3 regions of the Pedobacter sp. 05T44 genome follow, and region 2 is predicted to be linked to each of the others. Evidence: riboswitches for the same ligand, from Rfam matches in the RefSeq annotation. Region 2 holds a riboswitch; each other region holds the start of a gene.
What was found. Region 2 has a riboswitch for S-adenosylmethionine ahead of AC1DDK_RS09160 (O-acetylhomoserine aminocarboxypropyltransferase/cysteine synthase family protein). Riboswitches for the same ligand answer to the same signal wherever they lie in the genome.

Region 1: linked by a shared signal. The riboswitch ahead of metH (methionine synthase) and the one ahead of AC1DDK_RS09160 (O-acetylhomoserine aminocarboxypropyltransferase/cysteine synthase family protein) in region 2 are both predicted to bind S-adenosylmethionine.
Region 3: linked by a shared signal. The riboswitch ahead of AC1DDK_RS13225 (SusC/RagA family TonB-linked outer membrane protein) and the one ahead of AC1DDK_RS09160 (O-acetylhomoserine aminocarboxypropyltransferase/cysteine synthase family protein) in region 2 are both predicted to bind S-adenosylmethionine.

The regions. Positions count from the first base shown of each region.
Region 1 covers NZ_JBFTKO010000018.1:93,532-102,877, forward strand. Annotated here, with positions in the region: gene metH (methionine synthase) at 1-3,005, opposite strand, end outside; SAM riboswitch class I at 3,123-3,232, opposite strand; gene AC1DDK_RS22070 (Bax inhibitor-1/YccA family protein) at 3,498-4,250, opposite strand; gene AC1DDK_RS22075 (hypothetical protein) at 4,299-4,868, opposite strand; gene murQ (N-acetylmuramic acid 6-phosphate etherase) at 4,875-5,681, opposite strand; gene AC1DDK_RS22085 (S41 family peptidase) at 5,866-7,443, shown strand; gene der (ribosome biogenesis GTPase Der) at 7,446-8,747, opposite strand; gene era (GTPase Era) at 8,795-9,346, opposite strand, start outside.
Region 2 covers NZ_JBFTKO010000004.1:118,390-128,828, forward strand. Annotated here, with positions in the region: gene AC1DDK_RS09140 (MFS transporter) at 32-1,264, opposite strand; gene AC1DDK_RS09145 (FadR/GntR family transcriptional regulator) at 1,305-1,970, opposite strand; gene AC1DDK_RS09150 (lipocalin family protein) at 2,095-2,583, opposite strand; gene AC1DDK_RS09155 (trans-sulfuration enzyme family protein) at 2,702-3,820, shown strand; SAM riboswitch class I at 3,980-4,093, shown strand; gene AC1DDK_RS09160 (O-acetylhomoserine aminocarboxypropyltransferase/cysteine synthase family protein) at 4,333-5,637, shown strand; gene AC1DDK_RS09165 (homoserine O-acetyltransferase family protein) at 5,663-6,721, shown strand; gene AC1DDK_RS09170 (homoserine dehydrogenase) at 6,729-7,970, shown strand; gene AC1DDK_RS09175 (dihydrolipoamide acetyltransferase family protein) at 8,036-9,367, opposite strand; gene AC1DDK_RS09180 (competence/damage-inducible protein A) at 9,418-10,439, opposite strand, start outside.
Region 3 covers NZ_JBFTKO010000007.1:109,619-120,057, reverse strand. Annotated here, with positions in the region: gene AC1DDK_RS13225 (SusC/RagA family TonB-linked outer membrane protein) at 1-2,960, opposite strand, end outside; SAM riboswitch class I at 3,211-3,319, opposite strand; gene AC1DDK_RS13220 (alpha-L-rhamnosidase) at 3,489-6,155, shown strand; gene AC1DDK_RS13215 (GntR family transcriptional regulator) at 6,209-7,237, shown strand; gene rhaT (L-rhamnose/proton symporter RhaT) at 7,356-8,435, shown strand; gene AC1DDK_RS13205 (bifunctional aldolase/short-chain dehydrogenase) at 8,464-10,439, shown strand, end outside.

The DNA.
Region 1 (9,346 bases), on a different contig from region 2:
GCAGGCCAGAAACCTATTACCGCTTTTGCAGTAAGTAATTTCTCGTCAACAATCTTTTTTAACAATGCTTTGGCGTCATTAAAAAGTTTTTTAGCCTCATCACCAACAACTTTATCCTCAAGGATACGCGGGTAACTACCACGCAGTTCCCAGGTTTGGAAAAAAGGAGTCCAGTCTATATAAGGCACAAGCTCTTCAAGAGGGTAATTTTCAAATACCCTGGTTCCTGTAAAAGAAGGAGCAGGAGCAACCAATGCGGTATCTATCTTAAAGTTATCCTTTCTGGCTTCTTCAATTGTTTTAAAACGTTTATCAGAGCGCTTATTTAAGTGCGCCTCACGTGCTTTATCATATTCCTCGCGAATACCCTGGATGTACTCATCGCGGGTATCTTTGTTCATTAAAGTACTACAAACCGTTACACTTCTCGAAGCATCAAGCACATGGATGGCTGGCCCCGAGTAGTTAGGCGCAACCTTAACCGCAGCATGAATCCTGGAGGTAGTAGCACCACCAATAATTAAAGGAATGGTAAAGCCTTCGCGCTCCATTTCTTTGGCGAAGTGTACCATTTCATCAAGCGAAGGGGTAATTAAACCACTTAAGCCAATAATATCAGCATTTATTTCTTTGGCTTTTTTAATGATTTCCTGTGCAGGAACMATTACGCCCATATCCACAATTTCGAAGTTATTACAAGCTAAAACTACACCTACAATGTTCTTTCCGATATCATGAACATCACCTTTTACAGTAGCCATTAATACCCTTCCGGCCGATGAATTCTGATCCTGATCCGGGTTATCCAGCTTTTCCTGCTCAATAAATGGCAACAGATAAGCCACGGCCTTTTTCATTACACGAGCAGATTTTACAACCTGCGGCAGGAACATTTTACCGGCCCCAAAAAGGTCACCCACAATGTTCATCCCGTCCATTAATGGACCTTCAATTACCTGAATGGGTCTCGCGTATTTCTGACGTGCTTCTTCAACATCAGCATCAAGGTATTCTATAATTCCCTTAACTAACGAATGAGAAAGTCTTTCTTCTACACTGGTTTTACGCCATTCCTCATCCCTGACAATCTCTTTTCCTTTAGATTTGATGGTGTCTGCAAATTCAACCAACCGCTCTGTAGCATCGTCTCTTCGGTTTAACAATACATCCTCTACAAGTACTAAAAGCTCTGGCGGAATTTCCTGATAAACCTCTAGCATTCCGGCATTTACAATCCCCATATCTAAACCAGCTTTGATGGCGTGGTATAAAAATGCAGAGTGCATCGCTTCCCTAACGGTATTATTACCTCTAAACGAGAAGGAGATGTTCGAAACACCACCACTTACTTTTGCATGGGGCAGGTTTTCTTTGATCCAGCGGGTAGCATTTATAAAATCTACCGCATAGTTGTTATGTTCTTCTAATCCGGTTGCAACGGTAAGGATGTTCGGGTCAAAGATGATGTCCTGAGGCGGAAAGCCAATTTCATCAACTAAAATATCATATGATCTTTTACAGATCTCTTTTCTTCTTTCAAAATTATCGGCCTGTCCCTGCTCATCAAATGCCATTACTACTATGGCAGCACCGTAGGTCATGATTTTGCGCGCACTTTCACGGAATTTGTCTTCGCCTTCTTTAAGAGAGATGGAGTTTACAATTCCTTTTCCCTGCAAGCATTTTAACCCGGCTTCTATAACCGTCCATTTAGACGAATCGACCATGATAGGCAACTTGGAAATATCAGGTTCAGACGCAATCAGGTTAAGGAATTTGGTCATAGAGGCTTCCGAATCAATCATCCCCTCATCCATATTCACATCGATAACCTGTGCACCACCCTCAACCTGCTGACGGGCAACGGCAAGTGCCGCTTCAAAATCTCCACCTAAAATGAGCTTAGAGAATTTTGGAGAACCGGTAATGTTTGTACGCTCACCAATGTTTACAAAAATACTCTCTGGAGTTATGGTAACCGGTTCCAATCCGCTTAAACGCAGATAAGGTTCTATCTGAGGTATTTTACGCGGTGCTACATTTTTTGCTTTTTCGGCTATGCAGCCGATATGCTCAGGTGTAGTTCCGCAACAACCACCTACAATATTTACAAAACCGTGCTGAATAAAATCTTCTACCAGATGAGCAGTTTCATGAGGCATTTCATCGTAAGCACCAAATTCATTTGGCAAACCCGCATTAGGATAGGCAGAAACATAGCAGCCTGCCTTAGCCGAAAGTTCTTCTATGTGCGGCCTCATGTCTTTTGCCCCCAAGGCGCAGTTGAAGCCTATACTTAATGGATTGGCGTGTATTACGGAATTTAAGAAAGCCTCGGCAGTTTGGCCTGATAAAGTTCTGCCGGAAGCATCAGTAATGGTTCCGGAGATCATAATCTCTATTTTACGGCCAATTACATTCTCATATTTTTTGATGGCAAATATGGCGGCCTTGGCATTTAAGGTGTCAAAAATGGTTTCAATTAAAAGCAGGTCTGAACCGCCATCAACCAGTCCGCGTATTTGTTCGTAATAAGCATCAACTAATTCATCGAAAGTGAGTGCCCTGAACCCTGGATCGTTTACATCCGGAGAAATAGATAGTGTTCTGTTAGTCGGGCCTACGGCACCGGCAACAAAACATTTTCTGTCGGGATTAGCCGCCATAAATTCATTAACTGCCTCTTTGGCTATTTTAGCCCCTTCAAAGCTCATCTCATAATCAAGCTCTTCCATCTGGTAATCGGCCAGTGAAATACGTTGGGTACTAAAGGTATTGGTCTCAATKATATCTGTACCGGCCTTTAAATATTCGGTATGAATTGCCTTAATGATATCTGGACGGGTAATGTTTAGTAAGTCGTTATTACCTTTTACATCACACGGGTGATCTTTGAACCGCTCGCCCCTGAAATCTTCTTCAGAAAGGACGTAACGTTGTATCATAGTGCCCATCGCACCATCAATGATCAGGATACGTTTTTCTAACTCTGCTCTAATGTCCATTTTTAATAGTAATATGAGTAGGTAATAAGCTAAAGTTGATAGAGGCTGTGCCTAAACAAGTGCCGAACTCATTACATACAAAGCTTATTCGAAAAGTCCGGTTTAGGTGTCGACTTTAACTTATCTTTCGGGAACCAATTGTTTGGCTCCAGTAGAATGTAGCACCTTGTAAGCACAGGTTGCTAAGACTTCGCAGGGTCTAATCCCTCCGTCTTTCTCTATAAGCATTACAAAGGTGCAACAAAGAAAAATCATTTCCAAAATTTCGGCCGTTAAAGCATATAAAATTGTATAGAGGAGACAATTAACTCAGAACTTCGAAACATTGTTTTGAAAACATCACAGTGTACAGCTGAATTTGAAAGCTTAAAATGTGTTTAAATTATAGAGATGGCAATCTGCCTATGAGAGATAAATATGTTGACAACGAAAAGGCGGGTGGGATCATAGTTCATGCTCCACCCGCCTTTAATATTTTTAAGAAACAGGTTGTTATTTTCTGCTTCCGAAGATTCTTAGTAGATATAAGAAGATGTTTATAAAGTCAAGGTAAAGAGATAAAGCGCCCATAATTGCCAGTTTCTTAGCGTCAGTTGCCGCCATTTGATCCCCATTTTCTTCAATACCCGCACCAATACGTTTCAGTTTCTGAACATCGTATGCTGTTAGAGCTGTAAAGATTGCTACTCCAAAGAAGCTCATTATGTAGCTAAAACGATCACTTCCAATAAACATGTTAATGATACCGGCAATGAATAAGCCTACTACACCTACCATTAATATTGGGCCAAATTTGCTTAAATCTACATCTGTGGTGTAACCTAAAACTGCCATTATTCCAAATATACCCGCTGCGGCAGCAAAACATGCTACAATTGAACCAGCGGTATAGATAAGTAATATAAAACTTAAACTAACACCTAATAGAACCGAAAATAGAACAAATACGCCTAATAAAGCACCATAAGACAGGCGGTTAAATCCTGTTCCCATTAAAATTACCAGACCAAGAGGCGCAAACATTGCGATATAACCTAGTATTGTTCTTTGTCCTGTTTCAAAATTAATTAATTGACTTAAAGCTGCAGGAGAAGTTGAAATAAGCAAAGCAGCTAATGTTGATAAACCAAGAGCTATAAACATCCATAAAAAAACATTCGCGAAGAATTTCTTGGCAACTTTACCAGTTAAGTCTTCTACAAAAACGGACTGTTGTGCCCAATCATTATTATTGTTATTATTCATGTGTTTTAAATTTATTTAAAGATACGAATTGTTTCATTCTAACAAAAGCTATGCCCCTAGCCTTTTTGTCAGGATTTCTTCAACTTTCTTGAAAAACTGAAGGGGTTTTAAGGTTCTCCATGCCATATCGTCAAGTTCGCCACCAAAATTGATGTAATAATCTATATTGCTGTTACGGAATTCATTGATTACATGTTCCTGGAAATTGATGCCTGTAATCCACCCATCTTCAACTTCCTGAAACCATTCTTCATAATAACTATCTTCAGAAGAATGGAAGTTCAGTACGTTTTCGCCTATCAGTATGAATTTATTTATGCCTTCGTCAATCATCAGTTCAATGATTTCACGTTTCAGAAGCATAATGTCGTTGCCGATGGCATCGTTCCACTCTCCAATAAGCTCTATGACTGCATAATTTCTATCGTAGTCAACATACAGTACTTTAAGATACATTGTACTTGATCCGAAATCATCCCATTGGGGATGTAACAGAAAATTGTACAGCTGCTTGTCGAAATAAAATTCCGAGTACTCAGTGTTGTAGAACGGAGAACGCTCATCTTCTGCCGCGATATAGTCATCACGCCATAGATAGTAAGGCTCTATTTCGTGCATGTCGGGTTATTTATGAGTAGATTCAACCGCTTTGCGGACACTTCCATAACGGATAAGCAGATCAGCAGCATGTTCATAATCTATATTCAGTTCGTCCATTACCATTTGTGTACCTCTGTCTACCAGTTTATGATTGGTTAGCTGCATGTCTACCATCTTGTTGCCTTTTACCCTGCCTAGTTTTATCATTACCGTAGTACTAAGCATGTTTAGAACCAGTTTTTGTGCAGTTCCAGACTTCATTCTGGTAGAACCTGTTAAAAATTCAGGACCAACTACTACCTCTACAGGGAAATCACTTTCAGCAGCTATCGGCCCCCCTTCGTTGCATACAATACAACCCGTTAAAATGCCATTTTTACGGGCAGTGTTTAGTCCGCCGATAACGTATGGCGTGGTTCCAGATGCGGCAAGACCAATTAAACAGTCGTTGGCATCAATTTTAAATTCCTGCAGATCTATCCATGCTTGCTGGTCATCATCTTCAGCATTTTCAACTGCTCTTCGTATGGCAGTGTCTCCGCCGGCAATAATTCCAACAACCCAATCAAACGGAACACCAAAGGTAGGAGGGCACTCTGAGGCATCAACAACACCCAGTCGGCCACTTGTGCCTGCACCGATGTAAAATAACCTTCCCCCGTTTATCATTCGCTCGGCAACAGCAGAAGCCAGTTTCTCTATCTGAGGAATTACTTTTTCCACAGCATAGGGAACTGTTTTGTCTTCATCATTTATGCCCTTTAGAATTTCAAGTACTGACATTTTATCAATATCGTTATACGTTGATTCTTGCTCGGTTACTCTTATCATTAGATTAATTTTTGTTAAAATTCGTGATTTTCTTGTTAAACCAGAAATAATAGGGGAAATCAATTCAAAATAAGGATTTCTTCTCAATTATAAAGTAATAGAAAAAATACTAAACAAATAAAAATCAAAGCGGTTAATTGATTATATAACAGTCTAATTTTGTACCTTTACGGTGCCTTTAGCCATGAAAAAGAATACCCGTTATAATCTCTTAATTGCCCTCACTTATTCAGTTACTTTAATAGGTGGGATGTTTTTTGGGTATAAGTTTCTGAAAGACCAGGGATATACCTTCCAAAAGACAACATATATAGCGGATAATAATGCGCAAAAGGTTGATGAAATTCTTCATATCATTAATAAAAACTATGTAGACGAGGTTAATGCCGATAGCTTAAATAACCTGCCTATTGATAGTTTATTGCATAAACTTGATCCTCATAGCATATATCTTCCACCAGAAAAAGCGAATGAATTTGCTGAATCATTAAATGGAAACTTTGAGGGCATAGGCATTGAATATTACATTTTAAATGACACCCTGCTGGTTACAAATGTAATTAAGGATGGCCCGGCATTTTTGGCCGGAATAAAACAGGGCGACAGAATTATTAAAATAGATACCATTTTTGTTAGTGGCAAGGCTTTGCCAAGAGAACAGATGATTGGTAAGATCAAGGGAAAAAAGGGTACTGCAGTAAAATTAACTATTGTGCATCCTGGCAGTAGCCTGGCAACTGTTTTTACGGTAAAACGCGATAGGGTACTGGTGAGTAGTATCGATGCGTCGTATATGCTTAACAGCGAAGTTGGTTATGTGAGGATCAGTAAATTTGGGTCAGATACTGATCGTGATTTTGTGGAATCTATAAAGTCGCTTAAATCTGAAGGGATGAAAAAGCTGGTACTTGATCTTCGGGACAACGGGGGAGGCTATTTAACGGCGGCAACGGGGCTGGCTAATCAAATTCTTGAGGAGAATAAATTAATTGTTTATACCGAAGGAAAACATGAGCCGCGCACAGATTATGTGGCCACAGGTGGAGGTGAGTTTGAAGATGGTAAACTAGTGGTGCTTATTAATGAAAACACGGCATCGGCCAGCGAAATTCTGGCGGGCGCGGTACAAGATCTAAACAGGGGGCTTATTATCGGTCGCCGTTCTTTTGGTAAAGGACTTGTTCAGGAGCAATTTCCTTTTGTAGATGGATCTGCATTGAATTTAACAATTGCACGTTATTATACTCCATCTGGCAGAAGTATTCAGAAATCGTATAAAGATGGCTATAAAGCTTATCAGGATGAGATAGAGAATCGTTTTAATGATGGAGAGCTTACTGCTTCGAAAAAAATTGTTAAAAAGGATAGTATAAAGGGCAGACTAGTAGGAGGTGGTATCCAGCCAGATATTTATGTAAAAATGGATACTATGGGTTATAACAAATGTTATACTATGCTGGCGTCTAAAAAGATATTGTTTGATTTTGTTTATGATGTTTTAGCCAGCAGATACTCTGCACCATTTATTGAGCAGAATCTGGCTACTTTTAATGTCAGTGAAGCAGACTATCGTGACCTGCTAAAGTATATTCAGAATCGTAATGTTGTTGTTGATCAGAAACAGCTGGCTTCGGCAAAACCACTGATCCTAAATGATATGAAGGTGCTTTTATGTAAGTATCACTTAGGTGATGCGGGTTATTATAAAGCGCTTAACCTAAGTGATGCTATGGTAAAACAGGCGTTAAATAGCTTGCAGTAAGCTTATTTCTGTCTGAAATAAATCTGGATTGGTACTCCGCTAAAATCAAAATGTTCACGAAGCTTATTCTCGATAAACCTTTTATAAGGTTCTTTAATGTATTGAGGTAAGTTACAGAAGAAAGCAAACATTGGTGATGTTCCATTGATCTGTGTGATGTATTTTATTTTGATGTACTTTCCTTTTAATGCAGGTGGCGGATAGTTTTCTATGATCGGCAACATTACATCGTTTAATTTAGATGTTGGGATTTTCTTGCCTCTGTTTTTATGTACTTCTAAAGCGGTTTCAATAGCCTGGAAAATACGTTGTTTAGTTACTACTGAAGTAAATACAATTGGCACATCAGTAAAAGGCTGCAATTTCTGACGAATCTGCTCTTCGAATGCTTTTACAGTTTTATTGTCTTTCTCTATTAAGTCCCATTTGTTTACAAGAATTACGATACCTTTCTTGTTTTTCTCTGCAAGGTGGAAAATATTCACGTCCTGCGATTCTAAACCTTCGGTTGCATCAACCATTAAGATCACCACATCGGCTTCTTCTAAGGCTTTAATTGTACGCATTACAGAATAAAACTCAATGTTCTCTTTTACCTTGGTTTTTTTACGTAAACCGGCAGTATCGATAAACATGAATTCATGTCCAAACTGATTATAATGAATGTGTATAGAGTCTCTGGTTGTACCTGCAATTGGAGTAACAATGTTTCTGTCTTTACCAATCAGTGCATTGATTAAAGAAGATTTACCAACGTTTGGTCTACCTACGATTGTGATTTTAGGAAGCGTGTTTTCTTCTTCAGGAAGATCTTCAAAGTTTTTGATCACATCATCAAGAAGATCACCTGTTCCTGATCCTGTCATAGACGAGATAGGGTAGATTTCGCCAAGGCCAAATCCGTAAAACACCGCAGCTTCGTTTTGTAGTTGTGTATTATCAACCTTGTTTACTACTGTAAATACAGGTTTTTTACTTCTTCTAAGTAATTGCGCTATTTCGTCGTCAAGATCTGTAATGCCTGTGGTTACGTCAACCATAAACAATAATACACTTGCTTCTTCAATAGCGATAACCACTTGCTCGCGGATAGCTGCTTCAAAAACATCTTCAGAGTTTGCTACGTAACCACCAGTATCAATTACAGTGAATTGTTTGTCAGTCCATTCAGCTGAACCGTAGTGACGGTCGCGGGTTACGCCGCTAAAATCATCGACAATGGCTTTACGACTTTCTGTTAAGCGGTTAAAGAGGGTAGATTTGCCTACGTTTGGTCTTCCGACGATTGCGATAATATTGCTCATATTGTGTTGTGAATTGTATTAATTATTAAGGGGTTGCAAAGGTAAGCTTAATTTTCGTACCCGAAACTTTTTAAGTAGTTCTTTTTACTGCGCCAGTCTGGAATTACTTTTACAAAGGTTTCAAGAAATACTTTCTGATCCAAAAATTTCTCAATATCCTTACGTGCTTCAGTTCCTACCTTTTTAAGACTTGCACCTCCTTTGCCTATCAGTATGTTTTTTTGAGAATCGCGTTCTACTATAATTTCAGCACTGATTTTGGTGATATTTTCTTCTTCTTTAAAGGCAGTAATAACTACTTCCGTACTGTAGGGTATTTCTTTTTGATAGTTGTTAAAGATCTTTTCTCTGATGATCTCAGATACAAAGAATCTTTGGTTACGATCTGTAAGGTCTTCTTTATCATAAAACGGCGCATGTTCCGGTAAATGATCTAATATCATGGTAAGGATGCCTTCCAGGTTGTATTGATGAAGTGCTGAGATGGCATATATGTGCTTTGGATTTAATTTTTCCTGCCAGTATGCTGACTTTTCTTCTACCTGTTCCTGGGTTGCATTGTCGATCTTGTTGATTAACACAATCATTGGAATAGTAGT
Region 2 (10,439 bases):
ATGAATAAAGGAGTACGATCGAGCGTAAGAATTATCTTTTTTTACTACCCTCTATATTTGGGAGAAACCCTGTAAAAATCCCAATCAAAGGAAGAAAAGCACAAATTTTAAATACATATTCAATACTGGTCTGATCGGCCAGCTTCCCCAAAACTGCGGAGCCTAATCCGCCCATACCAAATGCAAAACCGAAGAACAGACCAGCAATCATCCCCACTTTTCCGGGTACCAATTCGGTTGCATAAACCAGTATTGCAGAAAATGCGGAAGAAATAATTAAGCCAATAACAACAGATAAAGCACCTGTCCAGAATAAAGAAACATACGGCAGCAATAATGTGAATGGCGCTGCACCTAGAATTGAGATCCAGATGATATACTTACGGCCAAATCTATCTCCTAATGGTCCTCCAATTAACGTACCGGCAGCAACAGCCCCTAAAAAAGCAAATAGGTAGACCTGAGACTGCTGCACCGACACATTAAATTTATCCATTAGGTAGAATGTATAATAGCTAGTCATACTAGCCATGTAGAAGTATTTTGAAAAGATAAGTACCATCAAAATACCTAAGGAAAGTACCACTCGGTTCTTAGATAAATTATGATGAACCTCTTCCTTAAGGATGCTTTTATTTAATGCCTTTAAGGCCAATTGTTCCTGATACCATTTTGCAACCCTAGACAGTACTACAATACCTAAAATTGCAGCTAATGAAAACCATATAAGGTAAAATTGACCATGAGGGACAACTATAATTGCCGCCAAAAGCGGACCTATAGCACTACCTGCATTTCCACCCAGCTGAAAAATAGATTGTGCAAGTCCCTTTTTACCTCCGGAAGCTAAATGTGCTACCCTGGAAGATTCCGGATGGAATATTGAGGACCCTATTCCTATTAAACTTACTGCAAGAAGGATATTTAAAAAACTGGAAGCAAAGGACACAGCTACAAGTCCACAGAGCGTAAAACCCATTGCAATAACAAGTGAATACGGGCGGGGCCTCTTATCTGTATAAAAACCAATAAAGGGTTGCAATATTGATGCTGTTAGCTGATAAGTTAAAGTGATAAGACCTATTTGAGCAAACGTAAGACTGAACTTTTCTTTTATTACAGGGTATACAGCAGGAATTACTGCCTGAAGCATATCATTAAGTAAATGTGTAAAACTAATTGTGAATAAAATAGAGAATACTGTTTGCTGTGTAATTCTCTTTGTGTCGATAACGGCAGTGTTTGTAAAAGATGTTTTTTCCATATTTTTCAGATCAGATCATCTGATGAATTTTAATAAATTTTTATTGAGATACGTGTCCTAATATTTTTGCGGCAATGTTCCAGGCCTTTTTTGGGTCTCCGGCGATAATGCTTTTTAGCAACTGCTCATGATATATGTAAGTTTCTTCGAAGGCTCTGGCATCTGAATGTGTTTGAAGGAACCAATTTTTTAAATGAATGGAGGCTGATTTATATAAGTCGGCAAGTATTTCATTCTTTGAAGCTTCGGCAATTGATATATGAAATTGCACATCTGCTTCAATACATTCATCTATTAATCCCTCCTTGGCGGCTCTTCTTCTGTTTTCCAGATGAGTTCTTATGATTATAATATCACTTTCAGTTCTGTTAAGTGCTGCTTTCTCTGCAATTTTCATTTCAAGTAATTGCCTAACCTCATCCAGATCTTTAACATTCGCACGCTTCAACCGCAAATCCATAGGTTCCCTATTTGCTGTTAGCTGATCTACAAAAGTTCCAATCCCTTGTTGAACTCTAAGTAACCCAGAATTAGCTAATATTTTTATGGCTTCCCTTATAGTTGAGCGTCCGACACCAAAGTTTTTCATTAATTCCGGTTCTATCGGCAACTGTTCATTCACTTTGTATTGTCCAAGAGAAATCTGCTCACTTAATCGCGCGGCTACTTCATCCGCAAGAGACTTTTTTTGTATAAGATCTTTCATGTTAATTCATCATATCATCAGATGAATTCAAAGGTAGAAATTAAAATACATCTAACAAAGAAATCAATAAAAAAAGGGCTCAAAACTAATTGAACCCTTTTCCCTAAACCAAACTATTTTACTCTTATTTCGCTGCTTTTGTAAAATTCAAGACAATGTAAGCAGTTTTTGCTCCATATTCTACAGGTGATTTAATAACCATACTATTGCCATCTGTAGAAGACAATACCGATCTGTAACCAGAAGTTACGTTTTTGGCTTTTTCGCCTTCAAAGATCTTTTTGAATTGGAATGTCTCGTCAGCAGGACTTACTGACCAGTATATTTTCTGAGTTTTTGCAGTACACTCTCCTCCACCTGGTAAGGTATAGCTTCCGTTTCCGCTATTAGTGAGACTCCAGGTACTTCCTTTGAAGCAAGTATAAGAACCTTCATCAAACAATGATTTTACTGCTGATTGCGGCAAGCCTTCAAATGTAATATCATTTAAAACCCAATTACCAGTTACATTACCTTTCTTTAAACTTTGAGTTGCACCACCTTTAGGCGAACAACTTTGCAAAACCATTAACGAACTGCATAAAATGGCTGCTATCAGTAATATTCTTTTCATATTCTTCTTTAATTTGATAATTCAATTACATAAATCTTGCCAAAACTTAAGGCGAATAACATTATACCCTTAACTTTGTTACATCTTATGCCCAATCTTAACTTTTAACCCCGTAATAATGAAGCCAGAAACACTTGCAATACATGCTGGAAATTTATATAAAGTCAGCACTAATGATGTTACACCTCCTATAAATCTATCTACCACATTCCTGAGAGATGAAGATGGTGGCTACTCTGGTGGACATATGTATAGCAGAGTAAGTAATCCAAATAGATCAGCACTGGAAAATGCGCTTTCAGAATTAGAAAAAGGTGTAGAAGCCTGTGCGTTTTCTTCAGGAAATACGGCTGGAATGGCAGTTTTTCAGGCTTTAAAACCAGGAAGCCATATCATTGCTCCTGACGACATGTACTGGGGTTTTAAAAAACAACTGCGGACCATTTTTAAAGATACTCTTGAAATTGATTTTATAGATCTTACGAACCTTGATAACATAGCAAAATTCATTAAGAAGAATACTGTATTGATATGGATAGAAACCCCTTCTAATCCATTATTAAAAATTACAGATATTGCCGGGGTTTCCAAAATCGCCAAGGAGAACAACCTTATTCTTGCATGCGACAGCACTTTTGCTTCGCCATGCTTACAAAACCCTATTGATTTTGGGGCGGATATTGTAATGCACTCTTCCACAAAATATATTGGTGGCCATAGTGATGTTCTGGGTGGGGTACTTATCACGGCAGAAAAAAATGAATTTTGGGAAAAGATCAGAAACATACAGCAAGTTGGTGGAGCAGTACCCTCTCCTTTCGATTGTTTTCTGTTAATAAGAAGTATCAAAACATTGGCATATCGCATGCGCGGCCACTGTACTAATGGATTGGCTTTAGCATTACATCTAGAAAAACACCCTGCTATTGAAAGAGTTTATTATCCGGGATTAATAACCCACCCTCAGTACGACATCGCAAAAAGGCAAATGAATGGCTATGGAGGAATGTTATCGGTGTTAGTTAAAGGTGGATCTGATGAAGCCAGAAAAGTGGTTAATAAAGTTAAAGTCTTTGCGCAGGCTACAAGTTTAGGTGGAGTTGAAAGTTTAATAGAACACCGTGCATCTGTTGAAGGACCTGACACCAAAACCCCACAAAATTTAATTCGGATATCTGTTGGGCTTGAGCATATAGATGATCTAATAGCAGATTTAGATCAGGCACTTGCAGGATAAAATCAAGCAACCCCATCAAAAAATTAATTTACAACACTGTAATACAACAAGTTAATAAATATCCAAAATATAATTTTGGATATTTATTAACTTAAATCTACATTTGCGATATCATTTAGCGAAAGCTAACCAAGTCAACCTTCCTTAATAAAAAGGTTTGATTTATAAAGAAGTGGCGAGAGACAGGCTCTTTGACCCACTGGCAACCCTCCCAAGATGGAGAAGGTGCCAATTCCTGACCAAAAGACATGGTGTCGTTTGGAAAGATAAATTGAAACAAAATGAAAACTGTAAGCATTACTTCAAATCTGTTTAATTATTGTTATCCTCAGCAGGCTAATTGCATGTGCTGTTGCATACTATAATTTACAAATCTTCCTTTTGCATTTCACATTCATACGGAAGGCCCCTTGCAGGGGTACGCTTAACAACGGTATACGTTTCCGAAGCTAAAATCTCCGCAACGTATCGACTCAAAAACATAACAGGAACCACTTAAAACTAAATATAACATGTCAACATCACATAAATTCGAAACATTACAAGTACATGCAGGTCAGGAAATTGATCCTACTACAGGATCAAGAGCTGTTCCAATATACCAAACTACCTCTTACGGTTTTAAGAACTCCGAACATGGTGCAAACTTATTTGCGCTAAAGGAATTCGGAAACATTTACACCAGGATCATGAATCCGACAACTGATGTTTTCGAAAAAAGAATAGCAGCACTTGAAGGCGGTGTGGCTGCTTTAGCCGTAGCTTCGGGACAGGCGGCTCAATTTATTGCATTAAATAATATCCTACAGGCAGGTGACAATTTTGTATCCTCATCTCATTTATATGGCGGATCATATAATCAGTTCAAAGTAAGCTTTAAACGTCTTGGTATTGAGGTTAGGTTTGCTAATGGCGATGATGCCAACGATTTTGAATCAAAAATCGATGCAAATACTAAAGCTATATATTTAGAAACCATTGGTAATCCTGCTTTCAGTATTGCCGATTTCGAAAAATTATCTGCCATTGCCAACAGACACGATTTACCGTTAATAGTAGATAATACTTTTGGCGCAGCTGGTTATCTGTTTAAACCTTTAGAACACGGGGCCCATGTTGTTGTGCAATCTGCTACCAAATGGATTGGCGGACATGGCACCAGTATTGGCGGGGTAATAGTAGATGGTGGAAATTACAACTGGGGAAATGGCAAATTCCCTCAATTTACCGAGCCATCAGAAGGATATCATGGTTTAATTTTTAATGATGTTTTTGGAATTGGTGGTCCTTTTGGAAATATTCAATTCATTATTCGTGCCCGCGTTGAAGGGTTAAGAGATTTTGGCCCGGCCATCTCTCCTTTCAACTCTTTCCTTTTAATTCAGGGATTAGAAACTTTATCACTTCGCGTGCAACGTCACGTAGATAACACACTTGCACTGGCGACCTGGTTAGAAAGCCATGATGCTGTGAAGAGCGTAAACTATCCCGGACTTGAAAGCAGTCCATACCATGCTAACGCCAAAAAGTATTTAAAGAATGGATTCGGTGCAGTGCTATCTTTTGAACTACATGGTGATAAAGAAAAAGCAACGGCATTGGTCGACAATCTTAAACTTGTTAGCCACCTTGCAAACCTGGGTGATGCAAAAACCCTTATCATACAACCTTCAGCAACTACGCATCAACAACTAAGTGACGAGGAACAAATTGCTGCAGGCATTACAGCCAGCCAGCTACGTGTTTCTGTAGGAATTGAACACATAGACGACATTAAGGCTGATTTTGAACAAGCCTTTGCTGCTATCAACAAATAAAATAAAACGCTACAAGATCTAAAGAATGAGCACTACTGCCACATATACGCATACAAAGTTATTTAAGCTAGAGAACGGGAAAAAACTACGCAAATTAGAGATTGCTTATCAAACTTATGGCAAACTAAATGCAAAGAAAGATAATGTGATCTGGGTATGCCATGCGCTTACAGCCAATGCTGATGTTTTAGACTGGTGGAAAGGACTTTTCGGCAATAACGACCTGTTTAACCCTGAGGAACACTTTATCATCTGTGCAAATGTATTAGGGTCTAATTACGGTACAACCAATCCATTAAGTATAAATCCGGTAACAGGGCAACCGTATTACCTTGCTTTTCCAGAATTTACCATCAGAGATTTGGTCGCTGCTCACCGCTTGCTTGCATCATATCTTGGCATTCAACACCTTAAAGTATTAATTGGCGGTTCTTTAGGCGGGCAACAAGCATTGGAATGGGCCATTACAGATAGCAAGAGCGTAGACAATCTAATTCTTGTAGCTACAAATGCAGTACACTCACCATGGGGAATTGCATTTAACGAGAGTCAGCGTTTAGCAATCAGCACTGATCGTACATTTTATGCACAGCAGCCAGATGGTGGCTTAAAAGGTTTAAAAGCCGCAAGAAGCATTGCTTTATTATCTTATCGCACTTATGAAGCATATTCAGCTACTCAATTAGAAAGTGTAAATGACAAAACAGGTTCATTCCGAGCCGCCTCTTACCAGAATTATCAGGGCGAAAAACTGTGTAAACGTTTTAATGCCTACAGCTATTGGTACTTGAGTAAAGCAATGGACAGCCATAATGTTGGCCGAAGCAGAAAAAGTATTGTTGATGCCTTAGCATTAGTTAAAGCGAATACGCTGGTAATAGGAATTGAAAACGATGTTCTGTTCCCGCTTTGTGAACAAGAGTTTTTAGCGAAGCATATTCCAGGAGCAGCACTCAAAAGTATTAGCTCTGCTTATGGCCACGATGGTTTTTTAATTGAGACAGACATATTAACCAACATAATTGGCACATTCTTAAAAGAAAGTGCAAATAAGAAAATAATTAAATTACATAAAACAGCATAGTATTTAGATGAGTAAGAAACTTAAGATCGGCTTATTTGGTTTTGGAGTTGTTGGACAAGGATTGCATGATATTATTCGCGGTCAGGACCTAAACCTTGAGATCGTTAAAATAGCTATTAAAAATCCTGAGAAAAAACGTAGCCTTGAGGCACATCTTTTCACCACAAATCATGACGAAATATTAGACAATAGTGAAATTAACACTGTAGTTGAGTTAATTGATGACGCAGAGATTGCCTACAACATCGTTAAAAGAGCATTAATCAGCGGTAAAAATGTAGTTTCTGCCAATAAAAAAATGATTGCTACTCATCTGGCCGAACTGGTTGAATTGCAAGAAAAACATAATGCATCTCTATTATATGAAGGTGCAGTTTGCGGCAGTATACCTATCATCCGTAATCTGGAAGAATATTACGACAATGAATTACTGCACGGTATAAGTGGAATATTCAACGGTTCATCTAACTACATTCTATCTAAAATATTTAATGAAAATCTTGAATATGGCGTGGCATTAAAGCAGGCGCAAGATCTTGGTTTTGCTGAATCTAATCCTATTCTGGATGTTGGAGGTTATGATCCTAAATTTAAATTGGCTATTGCAACTGCACATGCTTACGGGTTATTTATTGATCCTGATAAGATACTTAATGTTGGCATTCAGAACTTATCAGAGCATGACATTAAGTACGCCAGAGAGAAGAACTTTAGAATTAAACTTGTACCTACTGCGCGTAAAATAAGCACCAAGCAAATCATTACTTATGTATTGCCAAAGTTTGTAAAATCTGATGATTTTCTGTTCAATGTAGAAAACGAATACAACGGTGTAACTGTTCAGGCCGCCTTTGCTGATAAGCAATTCTTCTTTGGAAAAGGTGCAGGTGGTCACCCTACAGGAGCAGCTGTTTTATCAGATATAGCTGCACTAAGATATGATTATCGTTATGAGTATAAAAAATACCATCAACACAATGGGTTAGTTCATACCGACAATGTAAACATTGAAGTTTATTTGCGCTATACCCATGAGTATACATTGGAAAAGCTGCAGATAGATAATATTATTGAGCGGTTCTCCCGTAATGATTACAAATATGTAATTGGAAATGTAAGCCTGAAAACTTTATTGGCTAACCGCGACCTTCTTGAGCAAAAGGATGTTTTTATTGCTCATACTGGTAGGTACACTTACACCGAACAGCAAATCTTAAAGGTTTCTGAAGAGGAAGTGATATTTAACTAGTTATTATTTTTGCTTTGTTTTGATAGTGAAAAGGCCCCATTCGGGGCCTTTTGCTTTATGTTATTTTATATTTCTCTGTTCAAATCCCAATTTTCAAGATAATCAGCTACTCTTCTTACAAAAGATCCACCCAACGCTCCATCTACAACTCTATGGTCATAGGAAAGCGAAAGGAACATCATATGGCGTATAGCGATTACATCGCCAAATTCTGTTTCTAATACTGCTGGTTTCTTTTTAATTGCGCCTACGGCTAAAATGGCGACCTGTGGTTGATTAATAATAGGTGTACCCATTACATTACCAAAAGAACCTACATTAGTCAGTGTAAACGTTCCATTTTGCGTTTCATCAGGCTTAAGCTTAGAAATACGTGCTCTTTTCGCCAAATCGTTTACCGATTTAGTTAATCCAACCAAATTAAACTGATCTGCATTTTTAATAACAGGAACAATCAGGTTCCCACTAGGTAAAGCAGCGGCCATGCCGATGTTAATATCTCTCTTTTTAATAATCTGGTTTCCATTTACTGAAACGTTGATCATTGGATAATCTTTTATTGCCTTGGCAACAGCTTCTATAAATAATGGAGTAAAAGTAATCTTCTCATTCTCGCGTTTTTCAAAGGTTCCCTTCACCTTATCACGCCACAGGACCAGATTAGTCACATCTGCTTCAACAAATGATGTTACGTGAGCCGAAGTGTGCTTACTCATTACCATATGTTCGGCAATTAATTTACGCATCCTATCCATCTCGATAATCTCATCACCACCACTTACACTTGTCAATGGCTGAGATACAGATGCAGGTTTAACAGTTTCTTCTTTAACAGATGTTTCAGTTTTAGCTGCTTGTGGAGCAGGAGCTATTGAAGGTGCTCCCCCTTTTTTATTTTGAATATAATTTAACAAGTCATCCTTAGTCAAACGTCCATCAGCACCAGTACCAGATATAGCATCTAATTCACTTATCGCAATATTTTCCCGAGCAGCTATATTTTTCACTAAAGGAGAATAAAAACGATCAGAACCACTATCTTCTTTCGCAGCGCCTCTGGCATCATTTGATGCCAATTGTTCTGTTCCGGGAATGCTTTCAACAATAGACTGTTCTGCCGCAGGTATGGTAACTGCAACATCCTCAGCAGCATCAGAATCAGTTTCAATAATCGCAATTACAGTACCTACCTGCACAATTTCATCTTCCTTGAACAACTGTTTAATTAGCTTACCTGCTATTGGTGATGGAACTTCAGAATCAACCTTATCTGTAGCAATTTCCAGAACCGTATCATCCATCTCTATCATATCCCCGGGCTGTTTAACCCATTTAATGATGGTTGCTTCTGCAACACTTTCCCCCATTTTAGGTAACAATAATTCGTATTGAGCCATTTTTTATTTCATGATTGATATCGGATGCAAAAGTAAAGTATTTTGAACACTTAATCCCCATATTGGTTAAGTTCATTCAAAATCATGGTCAAAGCTGCTATGGCTGAACGTTCTATGTTTTGCGCTCTTTTATTTCCAAAACTATAAACCCTTGCCACAACACGCTTACTACTCGCTACCGCAATCCACACTGTACCAACGGGTTTACCAGGCATACCACCATCCGGACCAGCAATTCCACTTACCGCTACAGCATAATCTGTTTTAAAATGATCTATTGCTCCCTGAGCCATTTCTTTTACGGTCTGTTCGCTCACTGCACCGTAATTATTTAAGGTTTTAGGGCTAACACCCAAAACGGATTCCTTAAGTTCATAAGAATAGACGACTGCCCCTCCAACATAAACAGATGAACATCCTGGATGTTGTGTAATCAAGTGGGCAATATAACCACCGGTGCAACTTTCGGCGGTCGAAAGCGTAAGCTTTCTCTCATCCATTATATTTAGAATTGCCTTTTCAAGGGCAATATCCTCTTCCACAACAACGTTTTTCTTTACTTTAGCAATAATCTGCTGAGCATAAATTTCTACCTCATTTTTCAGTATTGCTTCATTAGTTCCTGTGCTGCTCAGTCTTAAACGTACCTGACCTAGTCTTGGCAGGTATGCAAGTTTAATATGCTCAGGTAAGCTATTTTCAATATCCTCAATTTCAGCAGCTAAAAATGACTCTCCTATATTAGCGGTAAGTATGGTTTTATGAACAATGAATGGAAGTTTAAATGCTCCCTTTAAACGAGGCAGAATCTGTTCCTGCATCAGGTACATCATTTCAAATGGAACACCTGGCATAGATACAATGATGTTCCCATTATGCTCAAACCACATACAAGGCGCTGTCCCGTTCTCATTTTTGATAACCGTACAACCTTCCGGAACATCGGCCTGTTTTATATTAGATTCGATCATTGGCCTGTTATGCCGCTTAAAGATCTCAGTAATGTGCGCCAATGTATCCTCATCCCTCCTAAACCCCATATTAAAATATTTGGCGAGGGTTATTTTTGTAA
Region 3 (10,439 bases), on a different contig from region 2:
AACCCGATCTTTTTAACCCATTGCGAAGGAATGTTGTAGCTCAATCTAGCTTCTCTTAATTTGATATAAGAAGCGCTGTAAACAAATTGCTCATCTGCATTGGTTGTAGCTTTGTAATACTCTTCTGCAGGAATGATTTTATTGTTCTTAGTGCCATCAGCCAGAACGCCGTCAAAGATCATCCCGTCATTAAATGTTGTTCCTCCTGAGGTATAGGTAAGTCCGCCATTTTCAGCATTTCTTCCTCTCATTGTACTTGCCAGTACACCCGTATAAGTTCCTGTAGCGTTACTACCAGAGAATACCTTACCACCAATTCTGGCGTCTACGAGGAAATTCAAATTGAAATTCTTGTAAGTAAAGTTATTCGTAATTCCGCCTATCCAGTTTGGTGTAAACTTACCAAGAATTTGTTTTTCAGGATTGATAACCGGAGTACCATCAGAGCTTACCAGAATTTGTCCGGCAGCATCACGCTGGTAGGCAGTTCCGAAGAAAGTACCGTAAGGCTGGCCTACAGCTGCCAATACATCAAGCGTTCCACTGGTACCAATTGTATAGCTGCTAATGCGTCCTTCTTTATCCAATTCTGTAACCTTACTGCGATTACGTGAATAGTTTAAATTGATGTCCCAGCTAAAGTCTTTAAGTTTAACAGGGGTTAAACCTAGTTGAACTTCTATTCCTTTGTTATTGATACTTCCGCCATTAATAAGTTTTTGTGTATATCCTGTTCCTGAACTTACATCAACTTTTAAAATCTGATTAATACTGTTTGTATTGTACACACTTAGATCCAGCTTGATGCGGTTATCAAACAACCCAATTTCGGCACCCGCCTCAGTCGATTTGGTGATTTCTGGCAGAAGGTTTGGATTAAGGTCGATCGTATTAACTGATTGTTGTGGATTTCCATCAAATGGAGCAGTGAAGCTATAGGTATTGATCAGTTGATAAGGGTCTGTTGCCTTTCCTACTTTAGACCAGCCTCCTCTTAGTTTAGCGAAACTAAGCACCTCGCTTTTAATATCAAAAGCTTCTGTAAGAATTAAACTTCCATTAACAGAAGGGTAGAAATAAGATAAGTTCGGTTTTGGTAAACTGGAATCCCAGTCGTTACGTGCTGTTAAATTCAGATATGCATAATCTCTAAAGCCCAACTGAGCGGATCCAAATAAACTATAGGTTCTAAGTTTGGTGTAAACGTTTGAAGATACCAATGGATCTCTGGAGTTGCTCAAGGTATATAAGCCGTTTACTGCCAACTTGGTCGCTTTCTGATCGTTTTGTTCGAAAGTTGAAGTTCTAATGTTTCCGCCACCCAAAATATCTATTGAGAAATCTGAATTCAGTTTCTTATTGAACTCTAAACGACCTTCGGTATTATTTTCATTAACCGTATATGCATCTTCCTCATATGAACCGAATGGGGTACCATTTGTTCCATAAGCGATTTTGATCTTTCTACGGTCTGTATAGTAATCATTTCCTGTCCTGAAGTTGGCTGAAAGTGCGCTTGTAATTTTATAATTTAATTCTGCATTACCAATAATGCGATCACGTTTCTGACCAACTGTATTTTCATAGGCTATGAAATAAGGGTTACTATAGTAACTATTGTTCCAGTTAAAGTCGTTTCCGTTTTCGTCTTTATAGTTTTTAAGCTGACTAACATCTACCTGTCTTCCAAACCATGTAAATTGAAGCATCGGGCCAGTTGCACGTTTTCCGCCTGAGGCAGGAAGGTTATCGGCATTGCTTTTTATATAATTTGCAGAAGCGTTTAAAGTTAATTTAGGAGTGATTCTGTACGTGGTATTCAATAATAATGAATTCTTGTCCTGAGAAGAATTTGGCAGTATACCACCTTGCGTAAGGTTGTTGTAAGAGAAACGGACATCTTGTTTTTCTCCAGAGCCTGCAATGGCAATACCATTATTAAGCGCAAAACCTGTTTCAAAGAAATCCTTAACATTATCTGGATGAGCAATAAATGGAACAGCAACACCTTTAGAGTTAAACTGAGGAATTAAACGGCCATCCAATGCTGGTCCCCAGCTTTCATCTACACCGTCGTTTACACCTCCACCTTTTCCATCTACAAAGCTAAACTTGCCGCTTGTACCTTGTCCGAATGAGTTTTGATAATCCGGTAAGGTCAATAGGTTTGAAAATGTAGCGTTGGAGTTAACACTGATACCTAAACCCTTTTGGCCTCTGCCAGTTTTGGTTTTAATAAGGATAACACCTGCTGCTGCACGTGATCCATATAGTGCTGCTGCATTTGGACCTTTAAGTACACTGATTGATTCAATGTCTTCTGAATTAATATCCGAAATGGTATTGGCAAAATCCCTTGATCCAGCTATACCTAGATTCTGCGAATTATCAACGGGTACTCCGTCCACTACAAAGAGGGGTTGGTTGTTACCTGATATAGAGGTTTCACCACGAATAATAATTCTTGATGAACCCATATCGCCCTGGCTATTTGTAGTTTGCACACCGGCAATTTTTCCGGCCAGAGAGTTGATTATATTGGTTTCTTTTGCGGTAGCAATATCTTTAGATTTTAATTCCTGAACAGCATATCCCAACGATTTCTTTTCTTTAGAAATCCCAAGGGCTGTAACAACAACTTCACTTAAAGCATTTGCCGAAACATCAAGCGCAATATTTAATGTAGTTGTAGCTGCGGTAATGGTTACTTCTTTTGTAGTATATCCAAGATAAGATATACTAAGTACATCATTAACATCTGCAGCTAGAGAAAACTTACCGCTGCCATCTGTAGTTGTTCCGCTTTTTTTACCTTTTATGGTAATTGATGCTCCTGGAATAGTCTCCCCGTCGGGGTTTCCGGTAACAGTACCTGTTATTTTAACAGATTGTGCCTGTACGGTTTGCAGGAAAAAAAAGGATATAAGAATCCCTGCAAAAATTTTGTATATTTTTAACATGTGAATTAAATAAATGGGTGTATAATAAATTCTTTGGGTTGCATTAAATAGAGCAACAGTGCATTCGTTTTTGAGTGATCATAAGACCAGATGAAGGGTAATGAGATGGAGATGAGCAGCGCATTTCTTTTTGGTGTACTTTCTGTGTCATGTTTTTATACATTTATAGTTTAGGTCATCCCTTACATACTTTGTCGCGAACAGAATTAGATTTGGTTATGATGATTGATAAGGAGCATTGCGCTGTTTAATCTTATCTTTTCCGCTTTGCAGCGAATTGGAATTAGCACCTTTTACAATAAATTGTAGAGGTTGCTAAGACATCATAGGGCCAATCCCTCAGTCTTTCTTGATAAGCAGGAAGTTTTAAGAACCATTTGCTGCGACAAATATAAGAATAATCTAGTATTCCTATAGAAATTAATAAAATAAATATTCTGTATTTTGAGCAGGACAGTACAGGTTGCTGAAAATGACTAAGAAAATTAACATTGTAAACACACTAAACTTTACCTGAATTATATTCTAATGAAATTTCTTTATTCTTTCTTGCTGATGCTCTTCACCATTTCTATGGCAGAAAAAGCATACTCTAATGAAGTTAAACCCTCAGGTTTGCAATGCGAACATTTAATAAACCCAATTGGGGTAGATTTGTTAAATCCGCGCTTGTCGTGGATGATGACAGATACCCGTCAGGGTGCTAAACAAACTGCTTATAGAATTATTGTAGGTAAAGATTCATCAGAAGTAGCAAAAAAAAGGGGCCTTTCGTGGGAGTCGGGCAAAGTAGCCTCGTCTGCAAATCTTGTTAATTATAAAGGCAAAACCTTAGAGCCGTTCACTAAATACTACTGGTCTGTTGAGCTTTGGGATAAAGATGGTAAACCAGCTTCATCTGGCGGGGTAGCAACTTTCGAAACAGGAATGATGAAAGTCGACAACTGGAAAGGTACCTGGATCAGTGATGGTAACGATATCGATAAACGCGAGGCTCCATATTTCAGAAAAGTATTTGAACCTTCTAAAAAAATAAAATCTGCAAGGGCATATATTGCTGCTGCTGGTTTGTACGAATTATATTTAAATGGGAAAAAAGTAGGGAACCATAGACTTGACCCTATGTACACCCGTTTCGACAGACGTAACTTATATGTTTCTTACGATGTTACTGCCCAACTTCAAAAAGGTAAAAATGCTGTTGGTGTTTTACTTGGTAATGGATGGTATAACCATCAATCTATTGCGGTATGGAATTTTGACAAGGCACCCTGGAGAGCAAGACCTACTTTTTGTCTGGATTTAAGAATCACCTATGAAGATGGAACTGTTGATGTGGTTACTTCCGGGGGCGACTGGAAAACAAGTTCAAGTCCGATAGTACTCAACAATATTTACACTGCCGAGCATTATGATGCACGCAAGGAGCAACCGGGTTGGAATACTGCAGATTTTGATGATAAAAAGTGGAATGGCATCTCGCTTAGAGCTGCCCCGTCCAATAATGTTGTAAGTCAGGTTATGCAGCCAATTCGTAATGTCGAAGAAATTCCTTCTAAAACAATGCAAAAGGTTAACGACACTGTATATGTTTTTGATCTGGGCCGCAATATCTCTGGAGTTACAAAAATTAAAGTAAGCGGAGAGGAAGGCACTGTTATTCGTATTAAGCATGGCGAACGCTTGCATGCTAACGGAAGGCTAGACCTATCTAATATTGATGTTTACTATCGCCCTAAAGATAATACCGATCCTTTTCAAACAGATATCGTTACCTTATCAGGTAAAGGAGAACTTGAGTTTATGCCTAAGTTCAATTACAAAGGATTCCAGTATGTTGAGGTGATCAGCAGTAAGCCGGTACAATTAACCAAAGAAAGCATCACCGGTTACTTTATGCACAGTGATGTTACCCCGACAGGTAAAATAAGCTCTTCAAATAAGCTAATTGATCGACTATGGTGGGCAACTAACAATTCTTACTTGTCTAATCTAATGGGATATCCTACCGATTGTCCGCAAAGAGAAAAGAATGGATGGACTGGCGATGGACACTTTGCTGTTGAAACAGGCCTGTTTAATTTTGACGGTATTACAGTTTATGAAAAATGGCTTGCCGACCACAGGGACGAACAACAACCAAATGGCGTACTTCCTGATATTATACCTACAGGTGGATGGGGTTATGGATCGGCAAATGGAACTGACTGGACAAGTACAATTGCTATAATTCCATGGAATATATACATGTTTTATGGCGATAGTAAGTTGCTTTCAGATTCTTACAACAGCATTAAACGGTATGTGAATTACATAGAGCAAATTAGTCCTGCAGGATTAACAACCTTTGGCAGAGGCGATTGGGTGCCTGTTAAATCACAATCGTCATTGGAATATACCTCTTCTACTTATTACTATGTAGATGCAGTTATCCTTGCAAAGGCTGCAAAAATGTTTGGTAAGCAGGCCGATTATAGCTATTACAGCAACCTTGCAGAGAAAATTAAAAAGGCAATAAACGATAAGTATTTAAACCGCACAACGGGCATTTATGCATCAGGTGTACAAACTGAATTAAGTGTTGCCCTGCAATGGGGATTGGTACCTGAAGAGCTTATTACAAAAGTTGCAGAGAACCTTGCTAAAAGAGTTGCTGCCGATGGAATGCACCTTGACGTGGGTGTTTTGGGTGCAAAAGCAATATTAAATGCATTGAGTGACAATGGTCAGGCCGAAACAGCATATAAACTTGCAGCTCAGGATACCTACCCTTCATGGGGATGGTGGATTGTGAATGGAGCAACTACCTTATACGAAAACTGGGATATAAAAGCCGAAAGAGACATTTCTTTAAACCATATGATGTTTGGCGAAATAGGTGGCTGGTTCTTTAAAGGTTTGGGTGGAATTCACCCTGATGAACAACAACCGGGATTTAAGAATATTCAGCTTCGTCCTAATTTCGTTTCAGGGTTAGAACATTTCGAGGCAGAGCACGACGGTCCTTATGGTAAGATCATATCTTCATGGAAAAGATCAGGAAATGCTGTAATCTATACCGTAACTATTCCGGCAAATTCAAGTGCTACAATTACTTTCCCATTAACAGAGGGGAAAAAGGCCTTTAAAGATGGAAAAGCTGTTGCTGCCAAAACAAACATTGGAGCAGGTAAATATCAGTTTGAAATCAAATAGCAGTTATTTGTCTGGTATGGACCAATTGCATTAAATTACTTACTTTTAGAAAGATGAAGACTAAGTTTTTTGATTTTATTCATATTGATGAGTATTCTGCAACGCCTAAATATCTGCAACTGTCCAGTGCAATTATAAAAGCCGTTGAGCTGGGTAAATTAAAGAAAGACAATTTATTGCCTTCTATTAATGAGTTGAGCTATAAGTTGGAGATCTCGCGTGACACCGCTGAAAAAGGATACAAGTACCTTAAAAACATAGGTGTAATTAATTCCGTTCCGGGTAAAGGCTATTATATTGCCAATATAGATTTTAAGCAGAAACTAAAGGTGTTTCTGCTTTTCAATAAACTTAGCGCACACAAAAAGATTGTTTACGATGCATTTATTGCTGCATTGGGTGAGGATGTATCTGTAGATTTTTATATCTATAACAATGATTTCAGGCTTTTTAAACGATTTCTGACCGATAAAAAAGAAGAATATTCTCACTATGTGATCATTCCTCATTTTATTGAAGGCGAGGAATATGCCAGAGATATCATCAATACCATTCCAAAAGAAAAACTGGTTTTACTGGATAAAAAAATAAAAGGGGTTGATGGCGACTATGCTGCGGCTTATGAGAATTTTGAAAAGAATATTTACGACGCTTTGGAACAGGCCCGTAATGAGCTCAGCAAATACCACACACTAAAAATCATTTTCCCTAAAAAAAGCTATTTCCCTAAAGAGATTTTAGATGGGTTCCATCGCTTTTGTCAGCAGTATGCCTTTTCTCATCATGTAGTAAGTGATATATCTATTGAGCCAATAAACGAAGGAGAAGCTTTTATTAATTTAATGGAAGCCGATCTGGTTATTTTATTAGAACGGCTTATTAGTATGAAATATAAAATAGGAAAGAATGTAGGCGTAATATCTTACAATGAGACCCCTTTAAAGAAAATATTATTAAACGGTATTACTACTATTTCAACTGACTTTAAATTTATGGGTACAGTGGCTGCAAATCTTATCCTGGATAACTCCAGGCGCCATATCGAAGTACCTTTTTACTATACCCGCAGAGCATCAATCTAATTTTTTTTAGACTGTAACGAATTTATTTGTACTTCTTCATGATAGTACATGACAGTTTTAAAAATCTACTTGTATAAATTAGGCTTATTATTTTAACCAAATATAAAGTTCAATAAGTATGCAAGTAATTTTCGGGGTCATTTTCCATTTTATAGGAGGCTTTGCCTCTGGTAGTTTTTATATTCCTTATAAGAAGGTTAAGGGATGGGCCTGGGAGAGTTACTGGATTGTAGGTGGTATCTTTTCATGGTTGCTTGTGCCGCCTTTTGCAGCATGGCTTACTATTCCCGGTTTTACAGATATCATTGCTGCAACAAACGGTAAAATCTTATTACTTACTTACTTTTTCGGCGCCTTATGGGGAATAGGTGGCTTAACTTATGGTTTGGGTGTAAGGTATCTTGGGGTATCATTAGGAAGCTCTATTATTCTTGGATTATGTTCTGTTTTCGGAGCAATAATCCCTTCTGTATATTATAATTTTAATCCAAAACCGGGCAAGGATAGTTTAACAGATATGTTGAACAGCCAATGGGGGCAAATGGTTTTACTGGGTTTAGCAATCTGTGTTATCGGAATTATAGTTTGTGGCAAGGCCGGTGGCATGAAAGAAAAAGACCTGGTAGCGGCAGGTAAAGCCGATCCATCTAATGACGAATACAAAATTGGTCTGGGCCTTACTGTATCTATCATTTCAGGTATCCTTAGTGCTTGTTTTGCCTTTGGTATTGATGCCGGAAAAGACATGGCCAATGCCGCAAATGATATTTGGAAAAGCACACATCCGGGGCAGGGCGAATTCCTTTTCCAGAACAATGTAACCTATATCCTCATATTATGGGGAGGGTTAACTACCAACCTGATCTGGTGTATGATCTTGAATTTCCGTAACAAGACTTTTGGTGATTATACCAACAAAGAGACACCTCTTTTAAAGAACTACATATTTTCTGCGCTGGCAGGTACCACTTGGTTTTTGCAATTCTTCTTTTATGGAATGGGCGAAAGTAAACTAGGTAACGGAGCCAGTTCATGGATACTGCACATGGCATTTATCATTCTGATTGCTAACGCCTGGGGTCTTGCATTAAAGGAATGGTCGGGAGTTAAGAAGAAAACTTTCGGGACCGTGATAGCAGGTATAGCTATTATTATTATTTCTGTGCTAATTGTTGGCTACGGAAACTCAATCAAGTAAATACAAATTTAATTAATGAAATATTTTTATGACTGTTAGAACAACTGATTTTAAACATGTAAGTTATTTGTGGGATGATGCAAAGGCTGCAGAACTGGCTGGTGATGAGGTTGCATTGTTAATCTACCGTTCAAATTTACTAGGTGCTGATCTAAGACTTACAAATTACGGAGGTGGCAATACCTCTTGTAAGGCAATTACAAAGCACCCTTTAACCGGGCAGGATACCGAGGTAATGTGGGTTAAAGGATCCGGAGGAGATCTAGGTACATTGAAACAAAGCGGTTTAGCTGCATTGTATGTGGATAGCTTGCGAAATCTTAAAAATATTTACAGAGGACTTGCACATGAAGATGAAATGGTTGAATTATTTAACCATTGCATATATGACCTGAAATCTAAAGCTCCATCTATTGACACGCCATTACATGGTTTTTTACCTTTTAAACACATAGATCACCTGCATCCCGATGCTGCCATTGCAATAGCGGCAGCTAAAGATGGTGAACGTATCACTAAAGAATTATTTAACGGAACAATTGGCTGGGTGCCATGGCAAAAACCAGGTTTTGAGCTTGGATTGCAATTGCGTAAATGTTTAGATGACAATCCAGGCATAAGAGGCATTATGTTAGGCTCGCATGGGCTGTTTACCTGGGGAGATACAGCCTTCGAAAGTTATATCAATACACTTGAAGTAATAGAAAAATGTGCCGAATATCTTGAAGCCAACTACGGTAAGAAAAAACCTGTATTTGGAGGTCAGAAAATTGAAAGCGCCGCACAAAATCTACGGCGTAAGCAAGCCGCTGCTATTGCTCCTGTCTTAAGAGGATTCTGCTCAAGTGAAAACCATATGGCTGGTCATTTTACTGATGATGCAAGAGTGCTGGAGTTTATTAACTCTAATGATTTAGATCGTTTAGCACCACTTGGAACAAGTTGTCCTGATCATTTTCTGCGCACTAAGATAAGTCCGCTTGTACTTAAACTTGCTCCTAATGAAGACATCAGTGATGTTAAAGCGCTGAAAGAAAGATTGGCCCCTGAATTTGAAGCATATCGTAAAATGTATGCCGAATATTATAATTCTTGTAAACATGATAACAGTCCGGCGATGCGTGATGCTAATCCGGTAATTATATTATATCCTGGAATAGGAATGTTTTCTTTCTCTAAGGATAAACAAACTGCCAGAGTTGCTGCCGAGTTTTATACTAATGCCATCAATGTAATGAAAGGCGCTGAAGCCATATCTGAATACACTTCTTTACCGAGACAGGAAGCATTCAATATTGAATACTGGCTTTTGGAAGAGGCAAAATTGCAAAGAATGCCTAAACCAAAACCACTTTCGGGTAAAGTAGCCCTCATTACTGGCAGCGCCGGCGGTATTGGTAAAGCCATTGCCCGCAAATTTATAGAAGAAGGTGCATGTGCTGTAATCAATGATAATGATGCAGGCAGGCTGCAAAAAGCGAACGACAGCTTTAACAATGAGTTCGGTAAGGATGCTTATACTGCAGTAATATTAGATGTGACTGATTCAGCAAGCATTAAAAATGCTTTTGAAGAAGCAAGTCTGGAATTTGGAGGGGTAGATATAGTGGTAAATTGTGCCGGTATCTCTATTTCAAAACCTATTGAAGAGCATACTGAAAAAGATTGGGACCTTTTATATGATATTCTGGTAAAGGGCCAATTTCTAGTTACTCAGGCTGGAGTAGAGGTAATGCGTAAACAGGCTATTGGTGGCGATGTATTGAATATAGTTAGCAAAAATGCGTTGGTTTCAGGACCAAACAACGCGGGCTATGGATCTGCAAAAGCTGCTCAGTTACACTTAAGCAGATTAAATGCAGCTGAACTTGGGACAGATCATATCCGCGTAAACACAGTTAACCCTGATGCTGTAATATCAGACAGTAAGATTTGGGAAGGCGAATGGGCTGCAGGCAGAGCTAAAGCATATGGAATTACGGTACAAGAGTTGCCAGCTTTCTA